DNA from 2 places in the Cronobacter malonaticus LMG 23826 genome. Region 1 is predicted to be linked to the other one. Evidence: predicted binding sites of a transcription regulator. Region 1 holds the regulator's gene; the other holds the start of a gene.

Region 1 (4,721 bases):
GCGTCGTTCAAACACCTCTTCCGGCCCCAGCTCGCTAAGCGTTTCGGTGCTGAGCGTGCCGAGCGCGCGCGCGCGCATTTCGCGGCTGCGGCGCAGCAGAACGACCTCCACCGGCAGGCTTTCGGTGAGCACGCTTATCTGGCGGTGCATATCATGCAGAAATTCAGCGGTGTCGATTTCGATATCGAGCCAGACTTTCGGCTCGTCCGGCGCGTCGCGCCACTGTTCGAGCTGCGCGGTAATGGACTCCAGGCTGCCTTTCAGCACCGCCAGCGGCTGGCTGACCGGCACCGGCAGGGCCGTGACGTCGCGCAGTTTGCCATCGGCAAACTCCACCAGATAAACGCTTTTCTCTTTGCCGGTTTCATCAAAGCTCAGCGCAATCGGCGAGCCGCTGTAGCGGATATGCTCGCAGCCCGCCACTTTCTGGGCGCGGTGAATATGCCCGAGCGCAATGTAATCGGCGGGGGGAAAGCGGTCTGCGGGGAAGGCGTCGAGCGTGCCTATATAAATGTCGCGTACCGCGTCACTTTTGGTTACGCCAACGGTGGTCAGATGGCCGGTCGCGATAATCGGCAGGTTACGCTCGCCGCGAAGCTGGCAGGCGGCCTCATAGCTCTGTTGATAGTGCAGGCTGATGGCCTCCAGCAGTTGCTGCTGCTTTTCACGGCCCGACTGCCCGCCAAGGCTTCGCAGCACGTCGCGCGGGCGCAAAAACGGCACCGGACAGAGCACCGCGCCAGGTTCGCCGTCGCGGCGGTATAAAAGCGTGGCCTGCGTTTCTGGCGTAAGCTGCGCGCTGGCGATAACGTGGGTATTGAGGCAGGCCAGCAGTTCGCGGGATTCATTGAGCGTCGCCACCGAATCGTGGTTGCCGCCGAGCACGATAAGCGGGCAGTTCGCCGCCTGGAGTTTGACCACAAAGCGGTTATAGAGCTCACGCGCATAGCTTGGCGGCGCGCCGGTATCGAAGATGTCGCCCGCGACGATAATCGCATCTACCTGATGCGCAACCGCTGCCTCCAGCAGCCAGTCGAGAAAGGCTTCATGTTCGGCGGCGCGGCTTTTGGCGTAAAAATTTTGACCAAGATGCCAGTCTGAGGTATGCAGAATACGCATGGGATGCCCTGTGGCGAAAAAGCGAGAAGGGGATTATAAACATCCAGTACGGCGGGTGTCCTGTTTCGTCGCGCCGCCGGGTTTAACCGCCTGCGCTGACAGGTCATCTTACGGTCATCTTTTTCATAAATCTGTCATAAATCTGACGCATAATGGCGCCGCATAACATACTGTTTACTTTATTTAACAGGGCGAATCATGGCGAGACGTATTCTGGTCGTTGAAGATGAAGCACCTATCCGCGAGATGGTGTGTTTCGTACTGGAACAAAACGGCTTCCAGCCGGTGGAAGCGGAAGATTATGACAGTGCGGTGAATCAACTCAATGAGCCGTGGCCCGATCTGATTCTGCTGGACTGGATGCTGCCCGGCGGATCGGGGATCCAGTTTATTAAACATATCAAACGCGAAGCGCTGACCCGTGAGATCCCTGTGGTGATGCTGACCGCGCGCGGCGAAGAAGAAGATCGCGTGCGTGGCCTGGAGACCGGGGCTGACGATTACATTACCAAACCGTTCTCCCCGAAAGAGCTGGTGGCGCGTATTAAAGCGGTCATGCGTCGTATCTCGCCAATGGCCGTTGATGAAGTTATCGAAATGCAGGGCTTAAGCCTCGATCCGTCATCGCACCGCGTGATGACCGGCGAAAACCCCCTCGATATGGGGCCGACCGAATTCAAGCTGTTACACTTCTTTATGACGCACCCGGAGCGCGTTTATAGCCGCGAACAGCTGCTGAATAACGTCTGGGGCACCAATGTGTATGTGGAAGATCGCACCGTGGATGTGCATATCCGCCGCCTGCGTAAGGCGCTGGAGCAGAGTGGTCATGACAGAATGGTTCAGACGGTGCGCGGTACGGGTTATCGGTTCTCAACCCGTTTTTAAACCCAAAACAGGAGTGTGACGCGTGCTGGAACGGCTGTCATGGAAAAGACTGGTGCTGGAGCTGTTGCTCTGCTGTATCCCGGCGCTGGTGCTCGGGGCGATATTCGGCTATCTGGCATGGTTTTTACTGGCGGCGGTGACCGGATTGCTTATCTGGCATTTCTGGAATCTGCTGCGACTCTCCTGGTGGCTGTGGGTGGATCGCAGCATGACGCCGCCGCCCGGCAGCGGGAGCTGGGAGCCGCTGCTCTACGGCCTGCACCAGATGCAGTTGCGCAATAAAAAACGCCGCCGCGAACTAGGTAATCTTATCAAACGCTTTCGCAGCGGCGCGGAATCCCTGCCGGACGCCGTGGTGCTGACCACGGAAGAGGGCGTCATCTTCTGGTGTAACGGCCTTGCGCAACAGCTTCTCGGCCTGCGCTGGCCGGACGATAACGGCCAGAACATCTTAAACCTGCTGCGCTACCCGGAATTCACCAGCTATCTGCGCGGCAAGGAGTTCAACCGGCCATTGCATCTGGTGCTTAACAACGGGCGTCATCTTGAGTTTCGCGTCATGCCGTACAGCGAAGATCAACTGTTAATGGTGGCGCGCGACGTCACGCAGATGCACCAGCTCGAAGGCGCGCGGCGCAACTTCTTCGCCAACGTCAGCCATGAGTTGCGCACGCCGCTCACCGTGTTGCAGGGGTATCTGGAGATGATGCACGAGCAGACGCTCGAAGGGCCGCTGCGGGAAAAAGCGCTACACACTATGCGCGAGCAGACTTACCGCATGGAAGGGCTGGTGAAACAGCTACTCACGCTCTCGAAAATCGAGGCGGCGCCCGCGATGCAGCTTAACGAAACCATCGACGTGCCGATGATGCTGCGGGTGGTGGAGCGCGAAGCGCAGACGCTGAGCCAGCAGAAGCATACTTTTACGTTTGAGGTCGATCCGCAGCTCAAAGTGCTTGGCAATGACGAGCAGTTGCGCAGCGCGATTTCAAACCTGGTCTATAACGCGGTCAACCATACGCCCGAGGGCACGCACATCACCGTGCGCTGGGAGCACGTGGCGAACGGGGCGCGCTTTAGCGTGGCGGACACCGGGCCAGGGATTGCCGCGGAGCATATTCCGCGCCTCACCGAGCGGTTCTATCGTGTTGATAAGGCGCGCTCGCGCCAGACAGGCGGGAGTGGGCTGGGGCTTGCGATTGTGAAACATGCGCTGACGCACCACGATGCGCGTCTGGAGATTGAAAGTACGCCTGGCAAAGGCACCACGTTTTCGTTCCTCCTGCCGGAGCGATTAATTGTCTCCGCGCCCGCTAAAGCGCTTTCTGACATTTAGTTCGTCAACCTTTCTTTCCAGGGCCAGCCATAAGCTGGCCTTATTCATTTTTTCGCCGCCTCTGAACGTTTTTTTCAGCGTTTGACGCTTTTTTGCTCGCGCGAATCGCCGGAGGTTTTTTACGATTTCAGATTTTATCACTACCCTGAAACTTAGATCTGGCATAAAGGTCTGGTTTTACGATCCCGTCTTGCCTTTAAACGTTATAAGCGTTTAAATTGCGCCCCTGCTATTGCCAGACCGACTGTTTTTACCTGGTAAATCGAAAAACAATTCTTCGCCAGCGTAATCGGGAAGCATATCCCGCTGTCAGCTCTGCAAATAGCCGCGTTTTCGTCAGGTGACTGGCGGTAAAAAATTATTCAATTTCAACACCACATCCACAGGCAGTAAATCTTATGACCCATCGTTTAAAATCGCGCGACATTATCGCACTGGGGTTTATGACCTTTGCGCTGTTCGTCGGCGCGGGCAATATCATTTTCCCTCCTATGGTTGGTTTGCAGGCCGGTCCGCATGTCTGGACGGCGGCGATCGGCTTTCTTATTACCGCCGTGGGTCTGCCTGTGCTGACCGTGGTGGCGCTGGCGAAAGTCGGCGGTGGCGTTGACAGCCTGAGCCATCCGATTGGCCGCGTCGCGGGCATTCTGCTGGCGACGGTGTGTTATCTGGCCGTCGGGCCGCTGTTCGCGACGCCGCGCACCGCGACCGTGTCGTTTGAAGTTGGCATTGCGCCGCTCACCGGCGACGGCGCGCTGCCGCTGCTCATCTACAGCCTGGTCTATTTCGCGCTGGTGATTCTGGTGTCGCTCTATCCGGGCAAACTGCTGGATACCGTGGGCAACTTCCTGGCCCCGCTGAAAATCATCGCGCTGGTGGTGCTGTCGGTGGCGGCGATTGTCTGGCCGGCGGGCGATATCAGCGTGGCGACAGACGCCTATCAGAAAGCGGCGTTTTCTAACGGCTTCGTGAATGGTTATCTGACGATGGATACGCTCGGCGCGATGGTGTTCGGGATTGTTATCGTCAACGCGGCGCGTTCACGCGGCGTGTCTGATTCTCGCCTGCTGACGCGCTACACCATTTTCGCGGGCCTGATGGCGGGCGTCGGCCTGACGCTGCTCTACCTGGCGCTGTTCCGTCTCGGTTCTGACAGCGCGACGCTGGTGGATCAATCCGCTAACGGCGCGGCGATTCTGCATGCCTATGTTCAGCATACCTTCGGCGGCGCGGGTAGCTTCCTGCTGGCGGCGCTGATCTTCCTCGCGTGTATGGTGACGGCGGTCGGCCTGACCTGCGCCTGCGCCGAGTTCTTCGCGCAGTACCTGCCGCTCTCTTACCGCACGCTGGTGTTTATCCTGGGTCTCTTCTCGATGGT
Region 2 (4,721 bases), 1.8 Mb from region 1:
GCGCACCCGGATGAGTATAAAGATAAAGCCCGTAAAGCGGCCATCGACGACGCGGTACGCCAGGCGCAGCAGTTGGCGAGCGGCTTTAACAGCAAGCTTGGCCCGGTTTACAGCGTGCGCTACCACGTCTCTAACTACCAGCCGACGCCGATGATGCGGATGATGAAAGCCGAAGCGGCAGCGCCGGCTTCCGCGCAGGACACCTACGATCAGCAGACGATCCAGTTCGACGATCAGGTGGATGTGGTGTTTGAACTCCAGCCTTCCCAGGCACAGAGCGGTACGCCGAACCAGAATGGTACGGCAAACCAGGGCACTGCGCCTGCGGCGACTAACGCGCCATCCCAGCAGTAAGTGAAAAACCCGCCATCTGGCGGGTTTTTTAATCCTGACGCAGCACTTTGCGCCCGTAATCCAGCAGCGCGTCGGTGACTTTGCGCATCATCCGGCTTTCCGGCGCGAAGCGGTGCCAGAAAAGCATCCGGCGCTGGTACAGCCCAGGCGTAAGATCGATAAGCTCACCGCTTTGCAGCTCTTTTTCTATCTGCAGATGCGGGATCATACAGCAGGTCGTGCCCTGGCGAGCCAGCTGTACGAAGGCTTCTGACGAGTTAACGATGTGGCAGGGCACACTGCCCGGCGGCAGATCGAAATTCTGCTGTAAAAACGCCTGATGCATATCATCCAGATGGTCGAACGCGACGGCGGGCGCTTTCAGGAGCGACGCGCGCGTCACGCCGTTCGGAAAGTAGCGATCGGCAAAAGGTTTCGAGGCGACGAAGAGATAGTCCAGCGCGCCCAGCTGATCGACAAGGCAGCTTGGCAGCGCCTGCGGCTGAATACTCACCGCGCCGACCACTTCACCGCGGCGCAGCCGCTCCTGGGTGCGGGTTTCATCTTCCACCTGCAAATTGAGACGCACCGGCGAATCCGCCAGCACGGGGGCAAGAGCAGGCAAAAGCCAGGTCGCGAGACTGTCGGCGTTGACCGCGAGCGACAGCAGCAGCGGCGTCGAACCTGTCTGTTCATCGCCCAGCCACTCTTCTTCCAGCAGTTCAACCTGGCGCAGCAGAGCCAGCAGCTTTTGCCCTTGCTCGGTCGGGCGCGGCGGTACGGTGCGCACCAGCAGCGGCTGGCCGAAGGTGTTTTCCAGCTGTTTAATACGTTGTGACACGGCGGACTGCGTAATACACAGCTTTTGTGCGGCACGCTCAAACCCGCGCTCTCTTATTACCGCATCCAGCGCCTGTAGTGTTCGGTAGTCCGGGCGTTTCATCTCTCTGGTGTGCTCCCTGTCTCGTTATGTTCCGCACTATGACATAAATTTGCACCGGATACAGACCCAAACGCAAACATCGGAGCTGTGCCGCAGAATGACTCCCCCATTGCGTGGCGGGTTGTTTTATAATGCGGCACAGTTTTTACACCACAGGCAAAACTCTCATGACGCAGGATGAACTTAAAAAAGCCGTCGGCTGGGCCGCACTGAAGTATGTCGAGCCGGGCACGATTGTCGGCGTAGGCACAGGCTCCACCGCCGCGCATTTTATCGACGCGCTGGGCACCATGAAAAACGAGATTGAAGGCGCGGTTTCCAGCTCTGACGCCTCCACCGCGAAGCTTAAAAGCTTAGGCATTACCGTTTTCGATCTTAATGAAGTGGATTCTCTGGGCATCTATGTCGATGGCGCAGATGAAATCAACGGCCAGATGCAGATGATCAAAGGCGGCGGCGCGGCGCTGACGCGCGAGAAAATCATCGCGTCGGTGGCGCAAAAGTTCATCTGTATCGCGGATGCGTCCAAACAGGTGGATGTGCTTGGCACTTTCCCGCTACCGGTGGAAGTGATCCCGATGGCCCGCAGCGCGGTCGCGCGTCAGCTGGTGAAGCTCGGCGGACGCCCGGAGTATCGCCAGGGTGTGGTGACGGATAACGGCAACGTTATTCTGGACGTTTACGGTTTAACCATTCTCGACCCGATCGCGCTGGAGAACGCCATTAACGGCATTCCGGGCGTCGTCACCGTCGGCTTGTTTGCCAACCGCGGCGCGGATGTGGCGCTCATCGGCACCGCCGATGGCGTGAAAACCATTGTAAAATGATCTGACTGGGGCGCTCCGGCGCCCCTACGGTTAAAAAAATTCCCCTGCGTTAAATTTGGTGACATCTCTCACATTTTTGTTTCCATCCTGTTAATCCTTCCGTCATATTTCTGCCCTGCAACATTTTCTTCTGCCTTTTATCTCTGCGTGATGTTTCTTCAACGTCGTGACGCAAACGTTCATATTGCCGGGAACGCAAATTTTGATATGTTGGCAGAAGGCTGGCTTATTTCAGCTTCATAACAGTTCAGACAAGACAGGGTCGGGAAATGGCAAAAGTATCGCTGGAGAAAGACAAAATTAAATTCTTGCTGGTGGAAGGGGTTCACCAGAAAGCCATCGATAGCCTGCGTGCCGCAGGTTATACCAATATCGAATACCACAAGGGCGCGCTTGACAGCGAACAGCTGAAAGCGTCCATCCGCGATGCGCACTTTATCGGCCTGCGATCCCGTACTCATCTGACTGAAGAGATTTTTGCCGCGGCGGAAAAACTGGTGGCGGTCGGCTGCTTCTGCATCGGCACCAACCAGGTGGATCTGGACGCGGCGGCGAAGCGCGGCATTCCGGTCTTTAACGCGCCGTTCTCCAACACCCGCTCGGTGGCCGAGCTGGTGATTGGCGAGCTGTTGCTGCTGCTGCGCGGCATTCCTGAAGCGAACGCTAAAGCGCATCGCGGCATCTGGAACAAACTGGCGACCGGCTCGTTTGAAGCGCGTGGTAAAAAACTCGGCATTATCGGCTACGGCCATATCGGCACCCAGCTCGGTATCCTCGCGGAATCGCTGGGGATGAATGTCTTTTTCTACGATATCGAAAGCAAGCTGCCGCTCGGTAACGCCACGCAGGTGCAGCATCTCTCCGATCTGCTCAATATGAGCGACGTAGTGAGCCTGCACGTGCCGGAAAACGCGTCCACCAAAAATATGATTGGTGCCGAAGAGCTGGCGCTGATGAAGCCCGGCGCGCTGCTGATCAACGCCGCGCGCGGTACGGTGGTCGATATCCCGGCGCTGTGCGAGGCGCTCTCCAGCAAACATCTGGCCGGTGCCGCGATTGACGTTTTCCCGGTCGAGCCTGCGACCAACAGCGATCCGTTTAACTCGCCGCTGTGCGAGTTCGACAACGTGATCCTGACGCCGCACATCGGCGGTTCCACCCAGGAAGCGCAGGAAAATATCGGTCTGGAAGTGGCGGGCAAACTGGCGAAATACTCCGACAACGGCTCTACGCTCTCGGCGGTGAATTTCCCGGAAGTTTCTCTGCCGCTGCACGGTGGCAGCGTCAGCCGTCTGCTGCATATTCATGAAAACCGCCCGGGCGTGCTGACCGCCATCAACCAGATCTTCGCCGAGCAGGGCGTCAACATCGCGGCGCAGTATCTGCAAACCACGCCGCAGATGGGTTATGTGGTGATTGATGTGGATGCGCCGGAAGATGTCGCGTACAACGCGCTGCAAAGCATGAAAGCGATTCAGGGCACGATCCGCGCGCGTCTGCTGTACTGATGCGATAAGGCCGGGCATTTTACCCGGCCTGCTGAAACCGATGTTGAGCCGGGTTAGCGTAAGCGACCCGGCTTTTTATTTCACCAGCGCCATATTTTCGTTGGCGTCACCACCACTGGCAGTGGAATGTCCCACTCCTGCACCGGCAGGCTTTCCACCTGCTGGCAGTCGTGCGCGTAGCCGACCGGCAAGAATCCATGCGCGCGCCAGTTTTGCAGCGTGCGGTCGTAAAAACCGCCGCCCATGCCGAGGCGCTGCCCAGTGCGGTCAAACGCCACCAGCGGCGTGATAAGCACGTCGAGACGGTCTAACGGCAGCACATGGCGCACATCCAGCGCAGGCTCAAGAATTTTCAGACGATTCGTGGCGAGCAGGCTGTCTGGCAGGTAACGCAAAAACAGCAAATTGCCGGGACTGAAAGGATGAAGTACAGGCAGATACACCTGTTTTCCGGCGCGCCACAGCCCTTCGATCAGCGGACGGGTATCGAGTTCGCCATCAAAAGAGAGAAACACCGCCACGCTTTTCGCTTCCACCACCGGAGCGAAGCCCAGCATACGGGCGGCGGCCTGTTCGGCGAAATGCGCCTGCTGGTCAGCCGTCAACGCGCGACGCTTTTGGCGGATCTCTTTACGGATGTGTTGACGAAGGTCTGATGTAACGGGAAGTTCTGTCATGGTAGTAGAAGAAGGGGAATCTCCGAGATGCCGCCGCAGGCTGTAACCCTTGAACCCGCGGTTCAAGGTGAATGCGTCGTCACGGTTTTCAGGCTTCTCGGACGAACCGAGCATGCTCACCAACCGTGGAGCGTCACATTCTGTTTTTTTGAAATATCGGCTCAGGGGACTGGCCCGCTTGCGAACATCTCAGAGAAATTTTTTGCTTCACGGTCACTCTACCATAGTAGACCCTGAAGCGTTATTCAAACTTAGGCTCCGCTCTTTCGCTTATGCGACCTTGCTCAAGTAATGCTTGCTCAATGGTCTGCTGGAGCATCCGGATACGCTGTTCCATGTTGGCCGCGTAGTCACGGGTTTTCACTTTTTCCTGAGCCAGCTCATAACAGATGTTTAATGCTGCGATGAAAACTAACTGCTCAGTATTGGTGAC

Evidence for each region. The regulator PhoB, encoded in region 1, activates phosphate uptake and scavenging genes when phosphate is short. The targets are predictions, from matches to a motif close to CTGTCATAAAACTGNCNNAT.
Region 2: a site for PhoB is predicted at 2,330-2,349, ahead of serA (phosphoglycerate dehydrogenase). Genes of this name have one in related genera too.

What each region holds. Positions count from the first base shown of each region.
Region 1 is NZ_CP013940.1:3,078,539-3,083,259, reverse strand. Features, by position in the region: gene sbcD (exonuclease subunit SbcD) at 1-1,119, opposite strand, end outside; gene phoB (phosphate response regulator transcription factor PhoB) at 1,318-2,007, shown strand; gene phoR (phosphate regulon sensor histidine kinase PhoR) at 2,030-3,343, shown strand; gene brnQ (branched-chain amino acid transporter carrier protein BrnQ) at 3,742-4,721, shown strand, end outside.
Region 2 is NZ_CP013940.1:604,529-609,249, forward strand. Features, by position in the region: gene AFK66_RS02855 (oxidative stress defense protein) at 1-354, shown strand, start outside; gene argP (DNA-binding transcriptional regulator ArgP) at 383-1,276, opposite strand; gene rpiA (ribose-5-phosphate isomerase RpiA) at 1,444-2,103, shown strand; gene serA (phosphoglycerate dehydrogenase) at 2,373-3,611, shown strand; gene AFK66_RS02875 (5-formyltetrahydrofolate cyclo-ligase) at 3,692-4,288, opposite strand; RNA gene ssrS (6S RNA) at 4,304-4,487, opposite strand; gene zapA (cell division protein ZapA) at 4,530-4,721, opposite strand, start outside.